Linked DNA regions of Marinagarivorans cellulosilyticus. The protein of the gene in region 1 interacts with the protein of each later gene in a pairwise test. Links are inferred from orthologs where the notes say so. Each region holds a gene or a part of one and is shown in the gene's direction. Other genes may lie near its edges.

Evidence for each region.
Region 2: the proteins of recJ (region 1) and MARGE09_RS21425 interact in binary tests that used the Escherichia coli proteins (3 or more experiments, as listed by UniProt). The link is inferred for Marinagarivorans cellulosilyticus from one-to-one orthologs.

The regions. Positions count from the first base shown.
Region 1 is NZ_AP023086.1:1,958,096-1,967,408, forward strand. Bases 2,054-4,984 are described here. They hold recJ (single-stranded-DNA-specific exonuclease RecJ), read left to right. Parts: upstream 2,054-2,622; coding sequence 2,623-4,347; downstream 4,348-4,984. Other genes in these bases: MARGE09_RS07780 (nitrate- and nitrite sensing domain-containing protein), read left to right, coding at 2,054-2,367; MARGE09_RS07790 (arylamine N-acetyltransferase family protein), read right to left, coding at 4,352-4,984. In the rest of the region: thrC (threonine synthase), read left to right, coding at 1-1,387; more of MARGE09_RS07780, read left to right, coding at 1,549-2,053; more of MARGE09_RS07790, read right to left, coding at 4,985-5,161; MARGE09_RS07795 (Lcl C-terminal domain-containing protein), read left to right, coding at 5,320-6,090; MARGE09_RS07800 (Lcl C-terminal domain-containing protein), read left to right, coding at 6,087-6,620; MARGE09_RS07805 (DUF1244 domain-containing protein), read right to left, coding at 6,625-6,912; MARGE09_RS07810 (DUF1993 domain-containing protein), read left to right, coding at 6,982-7,479; MARGE09_RS07815 (retropepsin-like aspartic protease family protein), read right to left, coding at 7,507-8,016; trxA (thioredoxin), read left to right, coding at 8,322-9,203. UniProt on the Escherichia coli protein: Single-stranded-DNA-specific exonuclease.
Region 2 is NZ_AP023086.1:5,277,273-5,286,638, reverse strand. What follows is about bases 5,211-8,194. They hold MARGE09_RS21425 (DNA topoisomerase III), read left to right. Parts: upstream 5,211-5,713; coding sequence 5,714-7,675; downstream 7,676-8,194. Other genes in these bases: MARGE09_RS21420 (TonB-dependent receptor), read right to left, coding at 7,672-8,194; glnE (bifunctional [glutamate--ammonia ligase]-adenylyl-L-tyrosine phosphorylase/[glutamate--ammonia-ligase] adenylyltransferase), read right to left, coding at 5,211-5,635. Outside these bases: MARGE09_RS21445 (DEAD/DEAH box helicase), read left to right, coding at 1-807; MARGE09_RS21440 (lysozyme family protein), read left to right, coding at 1,092-2,063; MARGE09_RS21435 (hypothetical protein), read left to right, coding at 2,060-2,512; more of glnE, read right to left, coding at 2,663-5,210; more of MARGE09_RS21420, read right to left, coding at 8,195-8,499; MARGE09_RS21415 (hypothetical protein), read right to left, coding at 8,564-9,366.

The DNA.
Region 1 (9,313 bases):
TATAAGTACCCGCGGGCAGGCGCCCGCACTCAGTTTTGAAGACGTTGTTTTGACTGGGCTTGCCTCTGATGGCGGCCTTTATGTGCCTGAATCTATTCCGCAGTTCAGCGCTGCAGAAATTAAAGAAATGCGCGGCTTACCATATAATGAATTGGCCTTTAAAATTATGGCGCCGTTTGTTGATGGTGAAGTTTCCGATGAAGATTTAAAAGATATTATCGATCGCTCTTATGAGTCTTTTCGTCACAGTGCCATTGCACCTTTGGTGCAAACTAGCCACAACGAATTTATTTTAGAGCTATTTCAAGGCCCGACCTTAGCATTCAAAGATTTTGCTCTTCAGTTTTTAGGTAATTTACTCGACTTTATATTAGAAAAGCGCCAGCAAAAAGTCGTTATTATGGGCGCAACATCAGGGGATACTGGATCCGCGGCTATTGAAGGTTGTAGGCATTGTAAAAATGTTGATATTTTTATTTTGCACCCGAATAAGCGCGTATCGGAGGTTCAGCGCCGCCAGATGACCACGGTCATTGAAGATAATGTTCACAATATCGCGTTAGAAGGTAATTTTGATGATTGTCAAAATATGGTTAAAGCCAGTTTTGCTGATCAGTCTTTTTTACCGGAAGGCCGCCAGTTAGTTGCAGTTAATTCTATTAACTGGGCTCGAATTATGGCGCAGATTGTCTACTACTTTTATGCAGGCGTAGCTGTTGGTTCGCCTGATCGTAAAGTCTCTTTTTCTGTTCCTACAGGAAACTTTGGTGATATTTTTGCCGGTTACTTAGCTAGCCGTATGGGGCTGCCTATTGACCAGCTAGTTATTGCGACTAACCAGAACGATATCCTTCACCGCTGTATTAGTGCTAACGATCATTCCAAGCAGCCGCTAGAGCATTCTTTGTCGCCAAGCATGGATATTATGGTGTCTAGTAACTTCGAGCGAATGCTTTTTGACTTGTATGATCGCAACGGTAGCGCAATTGCAACGCTGATGGATGAGTTTAAAAGTGGCAGCATGAAGTTAAGTGATGCCGCATTATCGCGTGCGCGCGAGTTGTTTAGCAGTTATCGTTTAAGTGACGAAGCTGTACTGGCTGTGATTAAGGATACATTTGAGGCTACAGAATATTTGCTAGACCCTCACACTGCTATCGGTGTTGAAGCTGCACGTAAAACACGCCGCAGTAACGATGTGCCAATGGTTTGCTTAGCTACCGCGCACCCAGCCAAATTCCCCGAAGCTATTCAAAAAGCTGGCTGTCAAGATCCTTCATTACCGCATCATATGCAGGATTTGTTTGATCGCGAAGAGCGTTATCAGGTGCTCGACAACGATATAACGAAGGTGCATAGTTTTATGGGCGACCACATTCGCACGTAGTAGTCGTGATATTTGTAAAAAAACCGCCTATTAAACGGCGGTTTTTTTGTTTGTGGCCAAGCTAGAGTGTTGGTTAACAATTTGCTTGTTGATTAATAGCGCAGCTAAAGGCGATAAACAGTTATAGTAAATTAGTTACTTTATAGATTGGTTTAATGGGTATGGAACCTTCGCAAATATCAGTTGTTTTTGGCGTGGTTACGCTACTTGTCGTGGTGTTGGCTGCGGTAGTGTGGCTTGTGCGGCGTCAGCACCAAAAGCAAAAGCGTGCACAGGGAGTTATTTGGCTGCAGGCGCTGCGCTCTATGTTAATGCACATACAGCGCCACAGGGGGCTTACCACTACGGTTTTAGGTGGCGACGTTACGTTAGTCGGCAAGCTAGAAGAGGCTCAGCGCAATGTGAGTCGCGACCTTGGGCATATTGCTTTGGTGGGCGACTGGATTAAAGATAACCCAAACTGGGAGGCCATTACCGCTCATTGGGCTCGTTTAGCTGGGCAATATCAGCGTTTAGATGCGCGTAAAAATCTCGATCAGCACAATAAGTTGATTAAGGGAATTTTGGTTTTTATTGATGATGTGGCTATTGAGCACTACTTAGTTGGCGCTCGTTTAGATGATGTATCTTGGCGGTTTGTATTGGCTGTCGTAGAGCAATTAGGGCAAATTCGTGCCGTAGGCTTAGCCTATATTGCAAGCTTAGAGCGTAGCGAAAGTGCGCCAAGGTTGCGCAATGCGCTACAAGTCCTTATGGAGGAGTTCTCAAGTACGTCTACTCACGCAGAATATTCGCGTTTCTTAACGGATGCTCATCGACATAAAATTCAACAATTCCTTACGGCGTTTCCTTTAGCATTGCTGGAAAACCCTAAGGCTTGTCCACTGCAAAGCTATTATCAAACTGCAACGGGTGTTATTGACGAGCTTTATCTGCAGTTTGATGATCAGTTGCAGTCTTCTCTTGCGGTAATAGTTTGAACCGTAGAGCTTCTTTTCCATGGCTGGCGCAATTTGTTTGCCGCTTATGGTAGGGTGCCTAGCTTTTTAACCTAGAAACCGCAGCTGAGAGCCAAAAAGATGCGGGTTCCATTGGTGTGCATAGCGTGCAGTAAAAATGCGTGGTCACCTTATTGGGATGAGCCATTTTTATCACGCGTTAGGTGCGCCAAGGGGGTGTGAAGACTTTGGCGGTTCAACTGCTGTTTTTAGGTTTAAATTAGGCCTCGTTATCCCATGCATAAAAAAATCCTCCCGCGCACAGTTCAAGGTGAATTTCAGTTGCGCTCTGTATCGCCGGTTCTTGCGCGTGTTTATGCTGCTCGCGGGGTACTGGATGATAGCCAATTAGATTATTCACTAAAACATTTATTTAGGCCGTCTTTGCTAAAGGGGGTTGATAGTGCGTTAGCGTTATTGCTGAGTGCCCGCAAAGCGCAGCAACGCATATTGATTGTGGGGGATTTTGATGCCGATGGTGCTACGAGTACGGCGGTAGCTGTGCGTTGCTTAAGGGCTTTGGGGTTTGAGTTTGTCGATTATTTGGTGCCGAACCGGTTTGAATACGGTTACGGTTTAACGCCAGAAATTGTAGCGGTCGCAAAGCAGTTTGAGCCAGAGCTTTTAATTACCGTCGATAACGGTATTTCTAGTTTGCAAGGCGTGGCGGCAGCACAAGCGGCTGGAATGAAAGTGTTAGTGACGGACCATCACTTGCCTGCTGCTGAGTTACCTACGGCAGACGCAATTGTGAATCCTAATCAGCCACATTGTGACTTCCCGACTAAAAATTGCGCTGGTGTTGGTGTTATTTTTTATGTGATGTCGGCATTGCGCTCTGCAATGCAAACAGAGGGCTTTTTTACTGATGCGCCGGCCCCTAACTTTGCTCACTTTTTGGATCTTGTTTCTTTAGGGACTGTGGCCGATGTGGTGCCGCTGGACCACAATAATCGTATTTTTGTACAGCAGGGCTTACTGCGTATGCGCGCAGGCTTTGCATGCGAAGGGATAAAAGCTATTGCTCAAGTCGCGGGTAGGCAGCTTGAAAAGCTACGCGCTACCGATTTAGGGTTTATGGTGGGGCCCCGTTTAAATGCGGCTGGCCGGCTAGACGATATGAGCTTGGGTATTCGTTGCTTACTCGCAGACGACCCCGCGGAAGCCTTGGCGCTGGCAGCTGAGTTGGATGCCTTAAATAAAGAGCGCCGCGCAATAGAGGGCAGCATGCAAGCGGATGCGGAGGCCTTTTTAGCGGCGCTGGATAAAGACGAGGGTGGCGAAGTACCAGCCGGTGTGTGTTTGTATCAAGAGGATTGGCACCAAGGTGTAATTGGCATTTTGGCGTCGCGTGTTAAAGAAAAGCTACATCGCCCGACTATTGTTTTTGCAGACGATAATGAAACAACGCTTAAAGGTTCTGGCCGCTCTGTGCCGGGTATTCATTTGCGTGATGTGCTAGATGATGTAGCGGCTAAAAACCCTAGCATGCTAACCAAGTTTGGCGGCCATGCGATGGCGGCGGGTTTAAGTTTAGAAAAAAAGTATTTGCAGGCTTTTGAAAAAAGCTTTGCAGCCGTTGTTGCTGAAAGAGCTGGCGCCGAGGGTTTAACGCCGATTATTTATACCGATGGTGAGCTTAAGGCTGACGACTTTAATCTGGTGCTAGCACACGAACTAGAACATGCCGGCCCGTGGGGGCAAGCATTTCCAGAGCCGTGCTTTAGTGGCGAATTTATGATTGTTAATCAGCGTATCGTTGGGCAAAAGCATTTAAAGCTGGTTTTGGCGTTACCCTCGGCACCGCAGCAAACGTTAGATGCTATCCATTTTAATTGTGACTTAGATCAGTGGCCATCAGCAGAGTGTGCGCATATATTTGCTGTTTTTAAATTGCAGGTGAATGAATTTAATGGGCGTCAAAACGTGCAGTTAATGGTAGATCATTTAGAGCCGCGCTAACGTATTACGAGGCCAGTTGTGCTGTTAGGCTATTGGGTGGCAATTGGAAATGCTCGGTAAGCGCGCTATTTATGTCGTTTACAGTAGATTCGGTAACGGTACCTCCTTGTGTTATACGCAACCGGTTACCAAGCATTACCTTTTTGCCCGTTGGGGTGAATATCAAAGCGATTAACTGTTTTACAAAGAGCGTATCTGGGTGGGTTGAATTCATATAATTCGCTGGCGCGAAGTCGATGAATTCGTAATGATTTAAATTAAAACTGTATTGCGGCAAGCGTTCGTTATTTATTATGGCCTCGAGCAAAAAGTTATTATCTTGCTGGCTTAGAAAAAACTGCTCGCCGCATTGGGTAATATTCGTATTGGTATCTTTTAAATTCATAGGCGCACGAATGCCGTGGCTGCCAAAACCAAGGTCCAATAAATATTGCTCGCCATCGATTGTTGCCACTAAGGCCATATGCGTTTTTGGGCGCTTTGCTGGATAAAACATTGGCCTGCAGGCCACTAGCTGGTATTCCACTGCTAGCGCTTGCAATACGAGTGCGAACAAGCCATTCAATTCGTAACAATAACCGCCGCGTTTTTGGGTGATTATTTTATCGATAAAAACATCTGGCTCTAGCGATACGATATAGCCGTTTTGCACTTCGGTATTTTCAAAGGGAATGGTTTCAAGTTGCTGTTGCATAAGCGCACAGATGCTTTCCAGGCTGTTATTCGCCTCGCCGGTAAAGCCTATGCGCTCAAGATACCTAGGGAGAAAAGCGTTGCTAGGGTGATAGTCGAGCGGGGAGTTGGTTGAATCCATTGGAGTTCCCTATTTTGAAGCAATGTGACGGAGATTTTCCGGTAGATTAAAAACTGTGTCAAAGCGCAATTTAATATCGCAGCCGTTTCGCTAAGCTAACGACAATTATGCGTTGCAGGTGAAAACGCAAACCCGACTAAACGTGACATAGGAAAAGTATGAAATTTGTGGCTTTGCTAGTGCTATGCCTTACGGTGGCAGGTTGTATTAGCGATGATGTAAAAACCAATGCGCCAGCCTTAGCACCACTAAACGATACGGGCGTTACTGTGTGTATGTCTGGTGTTTGGGAGCAAGAAGATTGCGCGAATACCGATAGGCATGCTCAGGATGGTATGCACGGACGTGATGCCGATGCTGCAATCGTAAAAGCAGGAACAGGGCTTGCCGGTTTTGATTTTACTAAGCGCGACGCCACTGGCGCGGAGATTCCCGACCAGGCGGCTGTGTGGCAAGAGGATGCTTGGGTATGCGTCGAAGACAACGTCACAGGCTTGTTATGGGAAGTGAAATCGGGCGATGCTAATGCTGTGCGCTATGGTAATCACACCTATAGCTGGCATGCTCCTAATGGCAGCGCTAACGGCGGTAATGCCGGAGCGACAAATGGTGGTGTTTGCACCGGTGTCGATTGCGATACGGCGGCTTATATTACCTTGGCAAATAATGCTGCTTGGTGCGGCCAAAGCGACTGGCGCTTGCCAACGGTCAGCGAGTTGTTATCGATTGCCGATCAAAGCCGCGCTAATCCTCCTTTAGATGGCGCCATCTTCCCAAACAGTGCTTACAACGCACATTGGACTTCGCAAACAGTAGCCTTTAACCCTGAGTTTGCTTGGTATGTATACTTCACGGCAGCCGGTAATGGGATTATTAATAAAACCAATGCCGCCCATATTCGCCTTGTGAGTGGAGGCTTGTTGCAATGAATAATGCAATGAATGGCGTAATGAACAGCGCAATGAATTTAGTGGCAAAGTTACTGGCGGGGGCTGTTGTATATTTTAGTTCCACAGTGTGGGCTGAGTGCGATAAGACCGTTACCGCAACGACGCCAGCAGAGCGCTTTATTGTCGAGAGTAGCAATGTCGTAAAAGACCTTGATACCGGCCTGCAGTGGCAACGTTGCCCTTTAGGCGCGAATTGGTCTGATGAAACTGGCTGTGAGCCGGTGGGGCAATTGCAACACTCGTGGGATCAAGCGCTCGCGGCCGGCCAAGATGGCTGGCGGCTGCCCAATAAAAAAGAGCTGGCCTCTATTATTGAATACCAGTGCCGCTTGCCTGCATTGAATGAACAAATTTTCCCAGCACTAAGTGACGGCGAGGAAGCTTATTGGACATCCACCCCGTTAATATACTTTTCTCAACCTACGGTATGGGCGATTGATTTTGCTGATGGTGCCTTTATCAACCGCGCTACAAGCGAGGCGCTTAGGGTTCGGTTAGTGCGTGATTAACGTTTTACTTGGTTTTGTTAAAGGCGGCTAGCTGCTCTGCTGTGGCAGGCTTTTGGTATTTTTCTTTCCACTCGCTATAGGGCATACCGTAGACCACTTCGCGGCTTTGTTCGTAGTCGCTTTGCTCGCCGGCCTCTTCGGCGGCAGTGCTATACCATTTGGCCAAACAATTGCGGCAGAAGCTGGCAAGGTTCATTAGGTCGATATTTTGCACATCCTTGTTGTCGTCCAGGTGCTTAAGTAAACGGCGAAAGGTGGCTGCTTCTATTTCGGTTTGTTTTTCGGGTGTCATGCGTAGGCTCGATGAGTTTTTAATAAATAATGAATGTGCGATTATATCGAACATTAAAGGAGACTTTACATGTTTAATCCGACGCGCTTATTTATTCATTACTTGGGCCAGCTGCAGCATGTGCTGGATGTGATTAAGCAAAATACAGGCGATAGCTTGCTTGGTGCTCGCTTGCACCCAGACATGCTGCCGTTAGTTAATCATGTGCGCGCAGCCGCCAACTTTACCTTGCGAGGGTGCTGCCCTTTGGCTTGTGAAAAAGTGGTGAGCTTCGAGAGTGATGTTTGTACCGTTGAGGCGTTGCAGCAACAAATAGAGCAAACTACAGCGTACTTGAATGGACTGCCAAAGACGCGGTGTAAGGCATCTTCCGTACTGAGCGAAAAGGCAGGCTTTAACGAGGTCGCCTTACCGGCCGATGATTTTATAACGCTCTACATCGTGCCGAATTTCTTTTTCCATTTGAATACGGTGTATGCCATTGCTCGGCATTTTGGTGTGCCTTTAAGTAAGCAAGACTACGATGGCTTTCACTGTTACCCCGCAGGCTTCAGCTTTGAGCGTTAAATCGAATCTAGAAGCCGCAGTTGAACGCTAATTGTGCTGCCTGATAGTAAGCTCGCCATTTTTATGGGTCAGTTCTACGTCTTTTAGTGCGCTCATACCCAGAAGCACTTCATCACCGCGCATGCCCATAGTAATGCTGGCGCGTACCTTCTCGAACCGAATATCACCAATGCTAAGGCTGCTTAATGTGGTGGCGTAAGTCGTCGTATTGCCGTTAGCTGTGAGCGCAATGCCCTGGTATCCGCGCTCTAAACCAATGCGTTCGGCCAAACCTGCGCCAATAGAGACATTAGTAGCACCCGTGTCGACCAAAAACGTAACGGGGAAGTCGTTGATATAACCGTTGGCAACGTAGTGGTGATGCTGATTGCGGGTTAAAACGACTTCTGTGAAGGCGTCGGTTCTCAAGCTTGTAGGGGTTTGGTTGGGGTTTGCTTTGTGGTCTAGCAACTGCTGGAATAAATAGCCCAAGCCTACAAGCAGTAAAATCCAACTGATATTGACAAAAATCTTGCCGAAGGTTGATGGCGTGGTCATGGGTAGTACTTTTTGAGGTAATGAATATGTGTGGCCCGTACTATACCGGTTAGGCGAAATTTTACCGAGCCTGTCGTCGTGATGCACACACAGGGCAAAAAAAAGCCCACACAAACCGAGAGAGGAAGGCTTGTACGGGCTTATTTTTTTGGTGCTGTTGCTTGGTCTTAGGCTGAAGCCTTACAACTCGGCAAATCACCTTGTAAGTAGGCTATGATGCGCGACGTAAACATGCAAGCGCTAGGATGATTAATGCGCTGTAACATGAATATTGTCACTACCTTTTTTATTTGCCGGAGGGCACTGTGGATTCAAATACTGTTTTACCAACGACAAGTGAGCATATCGTTGATATTACTTACGATAACGCAAAGCAATACCTTATTGATGAATCGGCTGTGCGGCCGGTGCTGGTCGATTTCTGGGCAGATTGGTGCGCGCCTTGTAAAAGCTTGATGCCAATACTGGAAAAGCTTGCGGTCGAGTACGACGGTGCGTTTTTGCTGGCCAAGGTGAATGCCGATGCGCTGCAGGATTTGGCTGCTCAGTTTGGTGTTCAAAGCTTGCCAACCATAATGGTTATGCACAATGGCCAGCCAGTTGATGGCTTGCAGGGTGCTCAGCCCGAAACGGCCGTACGCGAGCTACTGGCCAAATATTTACCGGCGCCATGGGAGGCTGTGGTGCAAGAAGGCTTGCAAAAAGTTGAGCAGGGCGAGGGCGCAGAAGGTGTCGCACTTTTGCGCGGCGCTTATCAAGATTCCGGGCAGGATGCGCAGGTCGCCTTCGCGTTAGCGTCGGGGTTAATTCTTACTCGCCGCTTGAACGATGCTGCAGAACTGCTCGGGACCATTAAAATGGTCGATCAAGATGCGCAGTATGCGCAGTTGATGGCGCAGCTAGAGCTGGCGCAAAATGCCGCTAAAGCGCCAGAAATTACCGAACTAGAGGCTCAGCACGAAGCTAACCCTAGCGACCTTGATGTTGTTCAGGCGCTGGCCGCGCAATACTCCCAACACCAGCACAATGAAGAAGCGTTGGTTTTGCTGTGGAATGTGTTGCAGAAAGATTTGAATGCAAAAGACGGCGAGCTCAAACGCATTTATATGGATATTTTAGCGACTGTCGGTAAGGGTGATCCGCTTGCGATTCGCTACCAGCAAAAGCTGTATGCCATGTTGTACTAATTTACCGCGATGTTTGTTGAGTCTAGCGCTATGACTGGCATAATGGCTGCCGATTTAACATCACACGTGCTTACTATTGTTTTCACTATTTTGTTTTCACTATTGTTGTA
Region 2 (9,366 bases), 3.3 Mb from region 1 along the record:
GAAAGCGTGAATCAGCGCCTTGCACAGCAAGTAGCACCCTTTATGTTACGCCGCCACAAAGGGGATGTGGCCAAAGAACTACCGCCTAAAAATGTAATAGTCCAGCATGTGCATCTAGAGAAGGATCAGCGCAAGCTTTACGAAGGTATTCGTAACAGCATGGAAAAACACGTGCGCCAACTGTTCCAAGAAAAAGGTGCTAAGCGTAGCCATATTGAATTTTTAGATGCGCTGCTGAAATTGCGCCAAGCCTGTATCGACCCGTCGCTGGTAAAATTAGCCCAGGCCAAAAAAGTAAAAAACTCCGCTAAACGCAGCTGGTTACAAGAAACCCTGCCAGAAATGGTGCACGAAGGCCGGCGCGTTTTAGTTTTTTCGCAGTTTGTGTCGATGTTGTCGGTAATAGCGGACGACCTGAATAAAGCTAAAATTCCTTTTATCAAACTAACCGGTGCCAGCAAAAACCGTGGCGAGTTGGTTAAGCTGTTTCAAGCGGGTGAAGCGCCCATTTTTCTTATTAGCTTAAAAGCCGGCGGCTCGGGCCTAAACTTAACCGCGGCCGATACCGTAATCCACGTAGACCCATGGTGGAACCCCGCGGTAGAAGACCAAGCCACCGACCGCGCCTACCGCATAGGCCAAGATAAAACTGTATTTGTGTATAAGTTGGTAGCACAAGGCACTGTAGAAGAAAAAATCCAAGCCCTACAAGCCGATAAAAAAGCCCTAGCCGATGCTTTATTTGATGGTACACAAAAATCAAAATTGCCTAAATCAAGCGATGAGTTATTGGCGCTGTTGGGGTAGATGGATGAATATTGGCAGAGTTATGTGGATTATTAGCGTAAGGAGATATCTCGGCTATATGCGGTAAAGTTTTTCAAAAACGCCGTAAATCATCCTTGATGGCTCCAATCGGCCATCCAGGCCTCATAGGTTTTGAATAACCTTATCGCACAGGCCTGACGTTTTTTCTGAGATCAGTGGGGTTTAAAAACGTGTCATATATTGATCTACACAGCCACTGTTTGCCTGAATCTTTAAGGTCGTGCTAGCATTGATAAAAATTCACATCATATAAGGGAATTATAATGAAACTTGCCATAACAAATTCGGTTGGGGAGAAAGGGAAAAATATTGGAACTGACGTTAAGCTTATTCGAGCTTTGATCAACGTTTATCGACGCAAGAAAAAGCTTACTATAACAGCAGTCTCAGATAAGTGTGATGAATCACTTATTGAAGAGATCAGAAACTTTCAGAAAGACCACCAAAAGAGTTTAGTGCCGGACGGCCAAGTAACAAGTAGTAATTCGGGGAGCTTTAAAAGTTTAGTTGCATTCATGAAATCAACGCGAACTCACGTTGCGATAGTCCCTCCGTCGAATGGACTGTTAACCTGGAAAGCCGAAGGAAGTGAGGGCGGTAGGTACCATAGCCGAGTGTTACACGTCCCTAGCAACACATCCGGATTGACCATAGGACGAGGCTATGATCTTAAGCAGCGTTCAAGTGCCGAAATAAAGAAACACCTCTCTCTAGTATCTATTCCCAGCAACTTTGCTACAAAAATTAGTCAAGCAGCTGGTTTGCAGGGCGTCGCGGCGCGTCAATTTATCATTGATCAAGATTTGCTTGATTTCGAAATCAGTGCCCAAGCACAACTAGCGCTCTTTGAGCACGTTTATAAAGATATTACTGCTGATGTGAAAAGAATTGGAAATAAAAGCAGTGTTATAAAAGCTTACGGAAAAACCAATTGGGATGAACTCGACCCTGCAATACTGGACATACTTGTTGATCTACGCTTTAGGGGAGACTACACCGGTAATAGCCGAAAAAAAATACAGAAATCTGTTAGTAATAATGACTTTGATGAATTAAAAAAAATAATTATTGAAAAAAAGAATTGGGAATTATGGCCAACTAATCGTTTTGATCTGCGCAAAGAGTACCTGGACCAGGTTAGCAAAGAGAAGCTAAAAAAAGGGAAGGTCGTCATTCAATCAGTTAATGACGGAGCCAAAATCTCTCACAATCAGCCAACAGGTACTCCCGAATGATTAGATGTTTAACGCTAACCTCATTGATTCTTATTGCTGGGTGCTCGATGTTTTCTGAAGGGGAGGTGCCAGCCAATTTAATATCTGGGCACGAATACGCTTTTAGCGACAAGAATATTCACCTACAAGTGCTGCATCAGGATATGGAGGTTTCAGAGGCTTGCCCTAAGGTCACTTTGCGTTCTAGCAATGCCGAAATACGATCGGAAATGAGCCTTTGCAAGGTTAACATTTTAGGTTACCCGAACGCATTTGATGCCAAAACGGATTTTGCTTTTATTGAATTTAGTGAATACGCGCTTAGTAATAGTACATTCACTTATACAATCGATGGCTCTCTTTCTCGAGGCTCGGCATTTATAGCGACCTGCAGTATTAGTATCGTTGAGCAATCATTAACGTCATCACAGTGTGAAGCCAAACCTCTTTCATTCGGAGGCCACCAATAAAAACATCCTACGTCAGGCCCATACGGTAAGTTTTGTCAAAACCTATGAGGCAGGAGCCGAGTGGAACCTACATGGAGGTATTTACGGTGTTTTTGAACAAAATTTACCGTATGGGCCGAGATCTAGTCAGTGTTACGCTTTAAAGTCACCCTACTCCAGCAACTCCCGCCAAACACCCTGCACATCCCCCCTCAACCCCTCAAACCCAGCACCATCTATTTTATTGCCACGCTGCTGCAAAGCCAGTTTATGGGTTTCTGAGCGTAGTGCTTTGTAAGCTTCAATTAGTGTTGTAATTTGCGTCTCACTTAACAAGTCACTTTGGCCAATGGCTTCCAAAATGCGAATATTATCCGACCATTCAACCAACGTTGGGTTGTTGTGGGCGTGAGCTAGGACGAGGTATTGCACGATGAATTCAATATCGACTATGCCACCGGCGTCTTGTTTTATATGGAATTGACCGGCTTGTTCCTCCTTGGTTTTGCTACCCAGTTGGCTGCGCATTTTTTGCCGCATTTCGGTCACGTCTTTTTTTAGTTTTGCTAAATCGCGCTCACTGCAGAGTGTTGTTTTACGTACAGCGGCAAATTCTTGCGCCAGTTGCGCATTACCGGCGACTACGCGGGTTCTTACTAGGGCTTGGTGCTCCCAAGTCCAGGCGGCATCGCTTTGGTATTTGCTAAATGCGCTAAGGGTGCTAACAAGCATGCCGGAGTTACCCGATGGCCTAAGGCGCATATCCACTTCGTATAATGTGCCCGATGGCATTTTGGTATCGAGTAATAAAATGAGTTTTTGCCCCATGCGGGTATAGAAGGTGTGGTTGTCTAGTGCGCGCTGGCCTTCGCTGGCTTGGGTTTCTTTTTGAGCATTGGCATTGTGAATAAAAACCAAATCTAAGTCGCTGCCGTGGCCTAGCTCTATGCCACCGAGCTTGCCGTAGCCTATAACAACAAAATTGGGCTGGTTGCCGCCTTCATGGTCGCCAGGTAAACCATGCTTGCGACACATATCTTGCCAGGCCAAATCGAGGGCATAGCTCAATACAACTTCTGCTAGCTCTGTTAGGTAATCACTAACCTTCATTAACGGTAGTTTACCGGTGACTTCGCAGGCAGCGACCTTTAATCCGTGGGCGTGCCTAAAGTAGCGCAAGGCTTCCATTTGCTGTTCTAAGTCGTCTTCTGGAATGCGCAAAATAGTTTGGGTTAGTTCGGCGCTTAATTCTTCTTTATTGGGTATTTGGTATAGGTTGGTTGGGCTGAGTAGTTCATCTAGCAGTGCTGGGTATTCGGCTAGGCGCTCGGGGATCCAGGGGCTGGCTTCGCTAAGTATTACCAGTTGTTCTAGTGCTGCAGGGTTTTCTATAAGTAGCAAAAGGTAAGCGCTGCGCCGCGCAATAGCGATGATAAAAGGCTGCAGGCGTTGTAATGTTTGGCCTGCGCCGGCCCGGCTGCTAAGTTTTTGCAGCAGTAGTGGAACAAAGCGATTGAGTCGATCGGCGCCGGTTTTATCGGTGGCGAGTACCTGTGGGGCCTGGTGTAAGGCGAGCAAAGTTTGAGCGCCGTCATCGGCACAGTCAAAATCTAGCTGCTCGAGTAGCTCGGTAATAAATGGTGCTTGTGTTTCGTTCCAAATAGAGCGCCATTGCTGGCCTGCTTGTGTGTTTTTGTTGTTGTCTTTGTCGGCAATGACCTCGCCAAATTGCTCGCTAACAAAGTGCATGTGTTGGCTAAGCTGCAATTCAAATTCTGGCCAATCTTTTGCACCCATCGCTTGCGCTAATGCCCACTGGCTGTTTGAGCTTTGAGGAAGGTCTTGCGTTTGCTTGTCTTGCCAAGCTTGAATCGCATGTTCGGCGTTGCGCAAAAAAAGGTAACTATTTAATAGCGCCCTGGCAACATCAGCTGGAATGGCCTCTAGTGTTACTAGCGCGTTCAGGGCATTTACCAGCGAAGGCGTTTGCAATTGGCTATCGCGGCCACCGCGAATCAGTTGTAGTGCTTGCACAATAAACTCAACTTCACGTATACCGCCCTCACCTAGCTTTACATTGCCTTTAAGTCGTCGGCGCTTTACCTCTTGGCGAATGCGGGTTTTTAAGTCTCGCAGCGCTTCAATGGCGGAAAAGTCGACGTACTTACGGTAAGTAAAGTTTCGCAGTAGGGTGAGGAGTTCGTTGGTTGCTGCTGCTAAAGGGACGCTATTTTGTGCATCACCGGCGGAGCACGCCATTACGCGCGCCTTAACCATTGCGTAGCGTTCCCAGTCGCGGCCTTGGGTAAGGTAGTAATTCTCGAGGGCATCAAAGTTACTGACAAGCGCCCCGCTTTGACCATACGGGCGCAGACGCATATCTACCCGAAATACAAAACCATCTGCCGTTTGCGCATCAAGCGTTTTAATGAGTTTTTGCCCGAGTTGGGTAAAAAACTCTTGGTTGCTAATGACGTTTCCATTTGTAGGGCTTGGCGTTGTTTGGCCGGATTCTGGGTAGGCAAAGATAAGGTCGATATCTGAACTTAAATTAAGCTCGTAAGCCCCAAGCTTACCCATACCAATAACTAGCATAGGTTGGGCTTGGCCTTGAGCGTTAACGGGAGTCCCTTTGCTTTTAACCATCGCGTTATAGTGATAATTAAGAGCAAAATTAACCGCAACGTCGGCCATTAGGGTGAGTTCTTTCGTGATATCTAATGTGGGTGCCAAGCGGTTTAGATCGCGCCATATACATCTCACCATCATCAAGTTACGCCATTGCCGCAGCCCTGAATCTACACTTTTATCGTCCAGCAAAGGTGCAAGGTGTTGTTGCAATGATTGCTGATAGTCGGTAATTGCCCATTGCGTATTCAAGTTGGGTAATATCGAAAGCAAGGTGGGGCTATCTTGTTCAGGTTGCAATAATTGGCTTCGTACAAACAGGCTACATGCTAGCGTTTGGTGCCACTGGTTGCGCCATTGATTGGGCTGGCTATCGAATAGTGCCGACAGACTGGTGGCGGATAACTGTTCTAACCATTGTTGGATAGCCTCATTAGTATGGTCGCTATCGGGAGCTTCTGGCGCAATAGCCAGCAAAGATTGAAGTTGAACCAAAGAAGTTTGTGAATCTGCCATTAATATGCTCTTTTATTCTTGCGCAAACCATTTAATTGTACTGTACACTTAACCAGTCAATTGCTTTAGGTTTCCAGTATGAAGTTATACATCGCCGAAAAACCCAGTCTAGCACGCGCATTAGCTACGGCATTGCCGTCTAAATCAACTTCTGCAAAAGAAGATGGTTACATTACCTTGGCTAATGGTGATGTGGTGAGTTGGTGTATTGGTCATTTGTTGGAGTTGGCCCAGCCAGAACATTACAACCCAGAATTTAAAAAGTGGCGTCTAGAGCACCTGCCTATACTCCCTAGCTGCTGGCAGTACCAGCCGAAACCTAAAACTCGCAAGCAGTTAACGATATTAATAAAACTAATAAAAAAAGCATCTTCGATAGTGCATGTTGGCGACCCAGATCGTGAGGGCCAGCTATTGGTTGATGAGGTACTTAATTACGCGGGTGCGACCAAAAACGGCAAGCCGGTTCAGCGCTGTTTAATCAACGATTTAAATACATCGGCTATTGCTAAAGCTTTAACCCAACTTAAGGATAACCGAGAGTTCTCGGCGCTATCTTCTTCTGCTTTGGCGCGCTCGCGCGCTGATTGGCTGTATGGTATTAACATGACGCGTTTGTGCAGCTTGAAGGGCCAGCAGCAAGGCTTTCAGGGGGTGTTATCGGTTGGGCGAGTGCAAACGCCAATTTTGGGCTTGGTGGTGGCGCGAGATGCGGAAATAGCTAATTTTGTAAGCAAAGACTTTTACGAGGTTTTTGCAAAATTACAAACAGCTAAACAGGAAAGCTTTTATGCGAAATGGCTACCGAGCAAAGCTTGTGAACAATATTGTGACGAAGAAGGCCGGTTGTTATCTAAACCGTTGGCCGAGAATGTCGCTGCAAGAATTACAGGGCAGAACGGCGCAGTTACGGATGTAAAAAAGCAGCGTAAATCGCAGGGCGTCCCCCTACCCTATAGCCTTTCTAGCCTGCAAGTGGATGCCTCGAAACGATTTGGTTTAACCGCAAAAGCTGTGTTAGATGTATGCCAAACCCTGTATGAAAAACACAAGCTAATTACCTATCCTCGCTCGGATTGCCGTTACTTGCCGAAGGACCACTATAAAGAAGCTGCCGATGTTTTACAGGCGGTAAAGCAAAATGCGAGTGCGTTACAAAGTGCTTGTACGGGCGCAGATTTATCACTAAAGAGTAAAGCTTGGAATGATAAAAACGTAACAGCTCACCACGCCATTATTCCAACCCAGCGAAAACTACAGCGTGTTCAGTTAACAGAACAAGAGGCTAATGTGTACGAGTTAGTTGCCAGGCAATATATTGCACAGTTTTACCCTATTCATAAATATGATGAAACACAGGTAAAGGTCAAAATAAAAACAGGAGAGTTTGTGGCAAAAGCTAAATGCGTTGTGGATAACGGCTGGAAAGAGTTGTTCCCTGTGAATAAAAAAGAGCCCAAAGAAGATCGGCATACTGCCGAGTATTTGCCAGCTCTTAAGGTTGGTGATGGGCTACTGTGTGAGTGTGGCGAAGTTGTAGAAAAAAAGACATCGCCGCCTAAAGCTTTTACCGATGCTAGCCTAATAACAGCAATGACTGGTATTGCCCGTTATGTTAAAGATATCAATATACGGAAAATTCTAAAAGAGACTGATGGCCTAGGTACAGAAGCGACACGAGCCGGAATTTTAGATTTATTAGTGCTGCGGGGGTTTATTTTACGACAAGGGAAAACTCTGTTATCCACAGAGGCAGGCAGGGCGTTAATTGCGAGCTTGCCCAGCAAGGCCACAACCCCGGATATGACGGCTGAATGGGAGTCTAAGCTTAATGATATAGCTCAGAAACAGGCAAGTTACACCGGTTTTATGGCTGAATTGGGCGACCAACTTCCCGCAATGATGCAAGCTGTAGAGGCCGCAAAGTTTTCAGGGTTAAAAAGTACGACAGCGAATAAGCGCCGTACTTTTAAAAGGAAAAAAACAGTACCTTCAAAAAGCAGACAAAGCCAAAAAGCGCGCTCGTCGGCCAGAGCTTAGAACGTTTTTTGTAGGCGCAGTCCTAGGTAACTATGGTCCTCTTCGGAGTCAGGCTGGTAAGGTTTTTCCTCTCTGCTCTTTTTCATCGTTGACTTTGTTAGTTCCAAGAGCAAAGATGCTTTCCAGTCATTTAAAAAGCTATAGTGTAATGAAGTAAGCAGTTTTCTAGATATTAAAGGCTTTAGTTTTAACGTGTAGTCTTCTTCCCCTTCAGAGGAAACTGTCTGTTTGGTTTTTACGCCTCGGTTGTATTCGGCGCCGACATTCAGCGATAAATTATTCCAAGAAAAAAGCTCAACATCGAGTAGTAGGCCCCAATAGTAAAAACTCATATCTTCATTTCCGGTCGGATATGGAGTTATAAAGTTAGGATTACCATTTATTGTTCTTTCTCGCTCAGTATAACCACCTAAAATAGCGGCAAATGGTTTGATATAGTCCACATCAAAATACTTACCGTAGCTGGCTTCTAGTGTCGTCATATCATAATCAGTAGTGGAATAATCCCAAAGATCTTCTGCCGTATCTCTAATAATCCTACCGTAATAATTTACTGATCCACTAGAGCGTGACAGTTGGGTCGAGAAGTGATGATCTTCCTTTTCATAGGTATAAGTTAGGTGGATTGTGTTTAAATCACCGCTTTCATCAACAACCTCGACATAAGTGGGGTCAAAAAAATCATCATTTATATCAAATTCTTTCCATGAGAAGTCGAGCTGGCCTAACGCTATGGCAATACTATGGTCAGATTTTTCAGCATAGGCTGAGCTATAAACTGTCGATAGAAAAGCGGTAAAAAGTGGTAACCAAATTTTTTTCATATATGCCTTAAACGAAAAAAGCCCGCTAAAGCGAGCTTAAATTTTTAAAATAAAAAGCTAATGATTACTCACCGCATTTATCGTTATTAACGTCATCCCAAGAGCAAGTGACTTCGCTAGTCGAACCATCTGCTTCTGTTGTCACAATATGAAGTCCAGTTGGCGTAACAGTCGCAATGCCTTGACTACCATCGTTCATGCTAATAGCTAATTCGCCAGCACTAGGTTGTGGCAATATTCCCATCAAAGATTCAGTGCCAGCATCAGACGCGGTGCGGACTAAATTTTGGTTGGTGTAAACTTGGTAGTTACCATCTGCAAGCTCTTTATAGTTGCGAAGGGTAACGTCCACCTTAAGGTCATAAGTTTGAAAATCGAAGTCCTCATCCAGCTCTACTTGGCCCTCTGCCAATATCGAAGATCTTACGAATCCACCGGTTTCTTTGTTGTTGTTAGCTGTGTTGCTAGACATTGACAGTAGGTAGTCGGTGCCATCTGTAGTCACCAATGATAAATCAATTGCTCCATTGAGCACGTTAGGTCGGGTTGCAGTTGAACCTTCGCTATAACGTTGTATGAAATAATCTTTCATTTCGATAGAGCTGGTTAACGCATAGTCCTTCTCGTTAGCTGCACTACCGGTAGTCGAGCGCAAATTAACAGCGAAAACACCATCTAATATATTGTTGATGATATTGCCTTCATCATCAGTTTCTAAGACTGGGGCATCAGTTGTAGCAGTGTCACCGTCACTAGTGTACGAAACGTGCTTAGGCTCGTTACATTCTGTATAGGATAATTCAATGCCTGCATCAATGGGCTGCTCGGCAAGTACATCAAGTGAGCTTAGATCTGCAAATGCACCAT